4 regions of the Exiguobacterium sp. KKT215 genome follow, and region 3 is predicted to be linked to each of the others. Evidence: riboswitches for the same ligand, from Rfam matches in the RefSeq annotation. Region 3 holds a riboswitch; each other region holds the start of a gene.
The links. Region 3 has a riboswitch for thiamine pyrophosphate ahead of ACZ2GZ_RS07105 (YkoF family thiamine/hydroxymethylpyrimidine-binding protein). Riboswitches for the same ligand answer to the same signal wherever they lie in the genome.

Region 1 (2,195 bases), 460 kb from region 3:
TTCATTTTTTGACATACAGCACGAGCACCATGCCTTCGTGCACGATCAAATCCGCCGCTTCATCGTCCCATTCGTTCGAGATGGTGAGCGCCTCATGGCTGACGACATCGTGACGGTCGAGCGGATATTTGACGCCGCGGATGGTCACGTTCGCCTGCTTCCATGGGATGAGCGACAAATAGTGACCGTCTTGACGCGGGAGTTCATAGCGTCCCGACCCGACGAGTCGTACCGTCTGCCCTGCCGTGACGAGACGCATCTCCGGATACGCCTCGAGCAGACCGATATTGCTGAGCGTCATATCGAGCCGGCCGCCGAGCGCACCGTAGACAATCATCTCCGTCGCGCCATGCCCCCGTGCCGCCTCGAGAGCGATCTCGAGGTCGGTCACATCTTTCTCAGATGGATAGCGGACGGCGTCGATCGGCACTTCGCCCGTGAAGGAGTCGAAATCGCCGACGACGAGATCTGGGTTCAGCCCGTGGTTCAACAGTGTCTCGTACCCCCCATCGACGCCGATGATGTAATCGACGTCACGCGGGAGTCCCGAGATTGGTTCCGGGCTGGCCGCCACAATCAACACCCGCATTAGCGGACGTCCCGGGTCGCGAGCGTCGCGAAGCGCGGCGCCGAGACGAACAAGAGGACGAGGACGACGGCCGACACGAGGAAGGACGGGAGCATGTACGTCATGTTATAGGCGAACGAGTAGGCGACGACCGGACCTTCCGCGTATTCGGCGAAGAAGACGATCCCCGACAAGACGTGGGCGCCGTAACGAAGCAGTGAACCGAGGAGCGCGCCGAGCACCAAATAAACGACGAGCGTCTTTTTCGCCTCATCCTTGGCGGCTCGTTTCACTTGACCAGCAAACAGTCCCGCCATCCCGACGACACCGTAAGCGAACGTGTAGTCGAGCAGGAACTGGACCGGCGTGAAGATGTAGGCCCCGAACAGCAGTTGCAGCGTTCCGACAAGTGCACCGGTCGCAAGTCCGCCTTTCAAACCGTGACGATACGCCATGACGAAAATCGGCAACATCGCCAAGCTGATTGACCCGCCTTGCGGCATCCGGAACGGGATGAGCAAATCAAAAATCAAACCGAGTGCGGCGAACAATGAGATTTCAATGAGCGCCTGTAATTTTAAACGTTGTTTCATCTATTTCCCTCCTTAAAATATGAGCGAACGACAAAAAGCAGCATGACGTAAACGCCATGCTGCTATCGAGTAGCAACGTGCATTTTCGCCACATCCCTACGTCCGTGTGAACGGAACAGGTTCAAAGGGTTAGCGTATGCCTCTCAGCCACAAAATGTGACACCCCTTGCGACAATATTTGTTGTTCTATGGACGATTATACACGAGATGCGTTGCGAATGCTATCGATTGCGTCTTTATAGCTCGGCTCGTTATAGATGGCCGAGCCGGCCACGAGCACGTCAGCACCGGCATCGATACATAATTTCGCAGTCTCCGCATTGACGCCGCCGTCAATCTCGATTTCAAAGTCGAGACGGCGCGCTTGGCGCATCTCGTTCAACGCCGCGATTTTCGGCACGACCGATTCGATGAACTTCTGACCCCCAAAGCCAGGGTTCACCGTCATGAGAAGTACCATGTCGACGTCACCGAGCACGTGTTCAATCAATGACAGCGGCGTATGCGGGTTGAGAACGACGCCACACTTGGCTCCGGCCGCCTTGATTTGTTGAAGCACGCGATGCAAATGGTTCGTCGCTTCGACGTGGACGGTGACGATGTCCGCTCCCGCCTTGATGAAGTCTTCGACGAAGCGCTCCGGTTGGTCGATCATCAAATGGACGTCTAACACCATGTCCGACTTCTTCCGTAAGCTCGCGAGCACCGGGAGACCGATCGAGATGTTCGGGACGAATTGACCGTCCATGACGTCAAAATGGATATAATCCGCGCCGGCCTCTTGGACCGCCTTCACTTCTGCCTCTAGGTTGGCGAAGTCCGCCGCTAAAATCGAGGGTGCAATTTTAATCATGTCAGTACCTCCGTTGTCTATCGTTTAACTCTGCCATAAACGTAACATAATTCTCATAACGGGTGGAAGCGATTTCTCCCGCCTCGACGGCCGCTTTGACGGCACAACCCGGTTCGTTCAAATGGGCACAGCCTCGGAACTTACAGTCGTCGTGCCGCTCGACGAACTCAGGGAAGCACCA
Region 2 (2,195 bases), 1.2 Mb from region 3:
ATGACCTCATCCTCAGTCTGCATCCGATGAACGAACCGGCGAAACGGTTCTATGCGAAGGGGGGATTTGTCGACAGTGGCCTGATTGATGAGGCGAACGGGGAAGAGATTTGGGTGTATCACGTCAAACAGGGACAGCCGTCATAAGTCGGCCGTCCCTGTTTTCGTCGTCGTTGAGCCTTGAACAGCACTGCCCGCTTTGAAAAAGAGAACGATAGCAGCCACTCCGAAAATCGAGATGAACACGTTTTGGAGCAGCACATCGACGAACATCGGCTCGCTGGAGAACGTGCCCGTCGCAATTTGAGCATTCCAGCGGGTGAACGTGGCGATGCGTTCAAGCGTGTACAAGAGACCGGATATGAACAGGCAAGCGGTGGCAGCCAGTAATAGCGTCAATCGATTCAAGACATGACCTCCTAATATCTGATATCCTGATTTTACCATTTAATATCAGTGGGAGGGAAGTACTTATCGCTTCGCCGTGAGCGGTCGCAATTGCTTGACCCGAGCCAAGACGATCCAGCCGAGCACGGCCCCGGTCACACTCGACGCAAGGAAGGCCGGGAAGAAGAACAGTGCCCCGAACTCGCTCCCCATCAACACCTTGGCGTACGGGACGGCGACGAGCGAGGCGATGAGGCCTGTCCCGATGACTTCACCGAATGCGGCGAAGGCGACGCGGTTCGTCTTCATATAGAAGACCCCGGCCAAAAGCGCCCCAATCATACCTCCGGGAAAGGCCAAGAGCGACCCGGTACCGGTCATGACACGGACGAGTCCGGTCACGAACGCGACGAGAACGGCCCCGATCGGTCCGACGGTGACGGCGGCGATGACGTTCACCATGTGTTGAATCGGATAGGCACGGGCGACACCGGTCGGAATCGAGATGAACAGGGAACCGATGACGGCGATGGCGACGAGCATCGCCATCCAAGTGAGTTGTTGAATACGCATAGATAGTCTCCTTTCAAAATGAAAACGCCACTTCTCCAAGTGGAAAAGTGGCGTGGAAAGACAGACGAATCCCACACCACTTCCCTACGCTGGTATGAGCCAGATCAGGTTCGAAGGGTCCGGCGCATGCCGTCTCAGCCCGAAGGCTCCCCTAGTGGTCGTTTATTAACATGAGTATAGCATACCGTCATTTGACGCGGTCGAGCTTTCGTGGTCGGAACGTGACATAGATGATGCCGATGAATAGGCCGTACAACAAAAGGGAGAAGACGAGATTGATCAGCCACGGGAGTGTCCCCATGAACACGGCGACGGACGCGTTTTGAAACCAGACGAGCGAGAGCGACAGCCCGAAAAAGCTGAGAACGAGCGTTGTCCAAAAGCCGACAGCTCGGCGCTTGAACAGACGCCAAACGAGCAGCCCGATGATGAGACTGACGACGGCCGTCGCCCCTAAGTACATATACAAGATGGCATCGACCGGGTATGAGTAATATACAACGTCCATATCGTTTCCTCCTAGGAGATGATGAAAGAAAGGGTGAACAGGATGAGACAGGCAATCCCATGGCGTGACCGATCGTTTCGTGAACGGTTCGAACGATGGATTGAGGCAAACGTGCCGAATGCGAGGTGGCACGTGATCAAAGATACCGATTTGACGTACTTGCTTGTTGGCGCGCTCAATGAGGAACGTTACTACGCCAAAGCGGTGACCGATATCAGCCGCGGCGAGGCCGGATTGTCGGCGTTTCTGGCCGAGCGGCATCCTGATTTCGTGCCTGACGTCATCGCCATCGATTCAGCTCAGAATTGGCTACTCATGCGAGACATCGGCGGAGACGCGTTACGTGCACGGCCGGACGTGAGTCGATATGAAGCGGCGTTGCGCCAATACGCACAGTTGCAGCGACAAGAGATCGACCAGATTGAGACCTACTTGTCTCTCGGCGTCCCGGACCGGCGACCGGCCACATTGAAGGATGAAATCCAAACATATTTGCCTGAGCTCTGTGTCGGGCTCGAGCAATACAAAGCCGAGGCCATGCTCGCGCTTCAAGACGAATTGATCGCCATGTGCGATGAGCTGGCGATTGGGATGCCGATGAGTCTCGAGCACGGTGATTTGCACGGCGGCAACATCTTCTGGCGGGAACGGACGAATGATTTGTGTATCCTCGACTGGGGCGACGCGACGGTCACGCACCCATTTTTCAGCGTGCGCGTGTTTTGGAA
Region 3 (2,195 bases):
GCTTCTCGCGGACGGACGAAAAATTGGTCGAGCTATTGAACGGCTGCATCTGTTGCACGCTCCGTGAGGACCTGCTCGAAGCGGTACAGGAGATCACGAACGACCGTGAGCTCGACGGGATTATCATCGAGTCATCTGGCATCTCAGAACCGATTCCGGTCGCCCAAACGTTTACATACGCCGATGACGCCCTTGGCATCGACTTGACGAGCCGTGTCTATATCGATGCGATGGTGACGGTCGTCGATGCGTATCGGTTCTTGAAAGATTTCAACTCGGGCGAGTCGCTTCATGAACGGAAGCAGGCCATCGATGAGACGGACGTCCGCGAAGTCGTCGACCTGCTTGTCGACCAAATCGAGTTCGCGGACATCATCGTCTTGAACAAGGCGGACCGCGTGACCGAGACAGAACTCGGTGAGATGGCCGGGCTGTTGAAGGCGCTCAATCCAACCGCCAAACTGTTGACGTCAGTTTACGCGAACGTGGAGTTGACGGAGCTGTTGGACGTCAATCTTTTCGATTTCGAGCAGGCGATGCACGCCGCCGGCTGGATTCAAGAACTAGAGGCCGAGACACACACACCAGAGACGGAGGAATACGGCATCAGTTCGTTCGTCTATCGCCGCCGCCGTCCGTTTCATCCGGAGCGGCTCCACGCCTGGATCGAGGCGTTCCCGGATCAAGTCGTCCGCGCCAAAGGTTTCTTATGGATCGCCTCCCGGAACGACATCGCCTGCCTGTTCTCGCAAGCGGGGTACGCATCGACGCTCGAACACGCGGGACGTTGGCTCGCGACGCTGCCGGAGGAAGAGCGGAGTCTCATGTTCACGGCAGAACCTGAGCTCGCCGCCGACTACGTCGAGCCGAACGGGGACCGTCAGACGGAGCTCGTCTTGATCGGGCAGCGGATGGAGCGTGCGGTCATCGAGGCCGGACTCGACGCGTGTCTGTTGACGGATGAGGAGATGGCGCTCGATTGGACGACGTTGCAGGACACGCTTCCGGGGAACGGTATCGTGACTTTCACATAAACCGTTTACAAATTCGGAGCGGTCGTCTATACTTCTCGTTGCATAGATAACCGCATACATTGGACTACACTAGGGGTGCTTCGGCTGAGATGTGAGCATGGCTCCAATCCCTTATGACTCGATCCGGGTAATACCGGCGTGAGGAAGTGTGGCACTTTTTCTAATGGATTTTTACATTGGACGAGTGGCCGCATTCTCATGGATGCGGCTTTTTTGTGTACATACAATAAGGGGGAATAGAACATGAACAACCAATGTGGTACGAGTCCGATTGTCGGATTCCGCTTTACGCTGAGCCCAATGACATCTGATTTTGTGAGTGTCATCAAAGGGGCATTGAAAGAGACGAACTTGCAAAACGTTTGGCGGCATACCGATGACGTCTCGACGGTCATCCGGGGACGCAGTCAGCATGTGTTCGACGTGGCCAAAGCCGTCTTGTCACATGCAACGAAGACCGGGGAACATGTGTCGATGAGCGGGACGTTCTCGGTCGGGTGCCCAGGCGACACGGCAGGAGACAATCTGCTCGACGTGACGACTGATCCTGTGAACGGTCCTGTATCGACCCAGTACGTCTCTTCTCAGTTCGCCCTCTATCCGCTCGGGGACGCGAAGTATATGGACATCATCTACGAAGAAATTGCGTTTGCGAAAGAGCGTGGCGTCTTCAATGACTCGATGCATTACGCCTCGGGCATTCACGGCGACATCGAACCGGTGTTTTCATTTTACGAGGCGACGTTCGACCGGGTCCGTGCGAAGACGAGCCACGTCGTCATGACGGTGACGTTCAGCGTGAACAGCCCGTCACACGAGGGACGTAACGATGCTTAAGTCGTGGAAGTTAAAAGAAATCGTCTTGTTGGCCATTTTATCGGTCGTATTCGCTGTCGTCTATTTGGCGTTCGTCCATGTCGGGAATCTATGGGCTGGCTTGATCGGACCGATCGCGTACGAATGGATTTTCGGCATCTGGTTCATCGTCTCGATTATTGCGGCTTATATCATCCGCCGACCTGGCGCCGCATTCTTGTCCGAAGTGCTTGCGGCGACGATTGAGATGATGATTGGGAACGCGATTGGACCTCGTATGATTTTAGTCGGGATCATTCAAGGACTTGGTGCTGAAGCGGCGTTTGCGGTCACGGGCTACAAGCG
Region 4 (2,195 bases), 1.1 Mb from region 3:
CTTCGCGATGCTCCGGACGTTCCCGCTCCGTTACGCGGTGAAAGAGTTCTCGTACTTCAAGTACTTCGACCGCTATCCAGACTTGTTCGCCATCGGCGTGTTGTACGTGCTCGGGATTTGGGTCACGAATTTCATCATCTGGTTCGGTGAAGGACGTGTGATCATCGCGGACTCGTTCTTGTTCAACCCGTATTATGACACGGCCATCTTTTGGTCCTACTTGACGATTATCCCGACGCAGCTCTTGTTCGTCGTCGCTGTCGAGACCCGGTTTTATGAGCGCTACCGTACGTTTTATGGATTGATCAACTACGGTGGGGCACTCCATCAAATCGAGAAGGCGAAACAGACGATGACGTCCGTATTGAAAAATGAGTTGATTCGACTCGCACGGAGCCAAGGCGTGGTGACGCTGTTCGCCATCCTAATGGCGGGCGTGTTCGTCAGTTGGATTGGTGTCCCGGATGAGATCGGTCAAATCTTTCGGATGACGACGCTCGCGGCGTTCGCGAATGCGATGATTCTCATCTTGACGTTGTTGTTGCTCTATTTCGAGGACCGGCGCGGGGCGTTGTTCGTCAACATCTCGTTCTTCACGTTGAACGCGTTGTTCACGTTACTGCTCTTGCCGCGCGGCATCGATTGGTACGGTGTCGGCTTTGCCGTCAGCACGACGATCACGTTCTTCTTGGCCGGCCTGCGTTTGATTTATTATATGGGCAAAGTTGATTATTACGTGTTCGCCGCCTCAAACCGGCGCAAGCTCGGCACCGAGCGGTTCTCGCAAATGGGGACGTTGTTGAACCGGCGATTCTCACGATAAAGGGTTTTCAGTACGGAGAAAGACTGATATGATGTGGTCGTAGATGACCGAATTTCATAATGTTTACCACTAGGGGAGTCGCGTGACGCGGCTGAGATGGACGAGGTCCAGACCCTTTGAACCTGATCTAGTTCACGCTAGCGTAGGGAAGTGGGCGAACCGATTGTTTTCGTACACTTTGTGTAAATCCGACGCCGCTTCCGTTATGGAAGGCGGCGTCTTTTTTGATTACAAAGGAGGAGAAAACATGACATTCACCGCACATTTACGACAAGAGGCCGATGCCTTGTTTCAAGCCAGCTTTGACCATCCGTTCGTCCGCGAGCTCGGAACGGGTGAACTCGACGAGGCGAAGTTTCGGCATTACGTCATGCAAGACTCGTATTATTTGAATCAGTTCTCGAAAGTACAGGCGAAAGGCGCGACACTCGCCCCGAACATGGAAGTAGCGAGCCGCTTTTTGACGCACGCGCTCCATACCATCGAAGCAGAGCATGCGCTGCATCGTGAGTTTTTCACCTTGCTCAACGTGACGGAGGCGGAGTGGGCGACGTTTGAGCCGGCCCCGACGGCTTACGCCTATGCGCTCCATATGCAACATGCCGGTCCAACGCTCGGTGACGTGCTCGCAGCAATTTTGCCGTGCTATTGGGTTTATTACGAGATTGGCGAACGCATGAAAGACACGACACCCGACCACCCGATTTATGCGACGTGGATTGCGACGTACGGGTCGGAATGGTTCCGCGACCTCGTCGAGGAACAGATTGAACGGCTCGACGTGCTCGCTGGGCAGGCGACGGCGGAAGAACGGGTCCGGTATCAACAGCTGTTCTTGAAGAGTTGTTATTACGAGCATGCGTTTTGGGAGATGGCGTGGACGCTCGAGTCGTGGGATTTACCGGCGGGGGTGACACGATGAAGCGCGACTTATGGGACAAAGTCAGAGCCGAACGGCCACTCATCCACAACATCACGAATATCGTCGTCGCCAACTTTTCAGCGAACGGGTTGCTCGCCATCGGGGCGGCCCCGGTCATGGCGTCCGCGGTCGAAGAAGTGGCCGAGATGGCGTCTTTAAGCGATGCGCTCGTGCTCAATATCGGTACACTCGATGCAATGACGGAACGTACGATGATTCGAGCCGGACAGGCGGCGAATCAAGCAGGTAGTCCGATCGTCTTCGATCCGGTTGGTGTCGGGGCGACCTCATTTCGGCGCGACGTCGCCCAGGCGATTCTGCAATCTGTCCGTGTGACGGTCATCCGTGGGAATGCCGGAGAAATCGCGACATTGATTGGTCTCGACGCGGCGGCGCGCGGCGTTGACGCTGGGGAAACGCGGGATGATTTGAATCACATCGCGCGTGAAG

Region 1: it holds a riboswitch for thiamine pyrophosphate, as region 3 does, so the genes downstream of both, thiT (energy-coupled thiamine transporter ThiT) here and ACZ2GZ_RS07105 (YkoF family thiamine/hydroxymethylpyrimidine-binding protein) in region 3, are expected to answer to the same signal.
Region 2: it holds a riboswitch for thiamine pyrophosphate, as region 3 does, so the genes downstream of both, thiW (energy coupling factor transporter S component ThiW) here and ACZ2GZ_RS07105 (YkoF family thiamine/hydroxymethylpyrimidine-binding protein) in region 3, are expected to answer to the same signal.
Region 4: it holds a riboswitch for thiamine pyrophosphate, as region 3 does, so the genes downstream of both, tenA (thiaminase II) here and ACZ2GZ_RS07105 (YkoF family thiamine/hydroxymethylpyrimidine-binding protein) in region 3, are expected to answer to the same signal.

What each region holds. Positions count from the first base shown of each region.
Region 1 covers NZ_CM145756.1:1,821,227-1,823,421, forward strand. The annotation lists gene ACZ2GZ_RS09485 (thiamine diphosphokinase) at 2-589, opposite strand; gene thiT (energy-coupled thiamine transporter ThiT) at 589-1,161, opposite strand; TPP riboswitch at 1,238-1,338, opposite strand; gene rpe (ribulose-phosphate 3-epimerase) at 1,358-2,014, opposite strand; gene rsgA (ribosome small subunit-dependent GTPase A) at 2,016-2,195, opposite strand, start outside.
Region 2 covers NZ_CM145756.1:176,684-178,878, forward strand. The annotation lists gene ACZ2GZ_RS01010 (GNAT family N-acetyltransferase) at 1-146, shown strand, start outside; gene ACZ2GZ_RS01015 (hypothetical protein) at 141-407, opposite strand; gene thiW (energy coupling factor transporter S component ThiW) at 471-959, opposite strand; TPP riboswitch at 1,024-1,122, opposite strand; gene ACZ2GZ_RS01025 (hypothetical protein) at 1,147-1,467, opposite strand; gene ACZ2GZ_RS01030 (aminoglycoside phosphotransferase family protein) at 1,510-2,195, shown strand, end outside.
Region 3 covers NZ_CM145756.1:1,364,580-1,366,774, forward strand. The annotation lists gene ACZ2GZ_RS07100 (GTP-binding protein) at 1-1,034, shown strand, start outside; TPP riboswitch at 1,096-1,196, shown strand; gene ACZ2GZ_RS07105 (YkoF family thiamine/hydroxymethylpyrimidine-binding protein) at 1,278-1,871, shown strand; gene ACZ2GZ_RS07110 (ECF transporter S component) at 1,864-2,195, shown strand, end outside.
Region 4 covers NZ_CM145756.1:220,715-222,909, forward strand. The annotation lists gene pelG (exopolysaccharide Pel transporter PelG) at 1-823, shown strand, start outside; TPP riboswitch at 885-989, shown strand; gene tenA (thiaminase II) at 1,071-1,745, shown strand; gene thiM (hydroxyethylthiazole kinase) at 1,742-2,195, shown strand, end outside.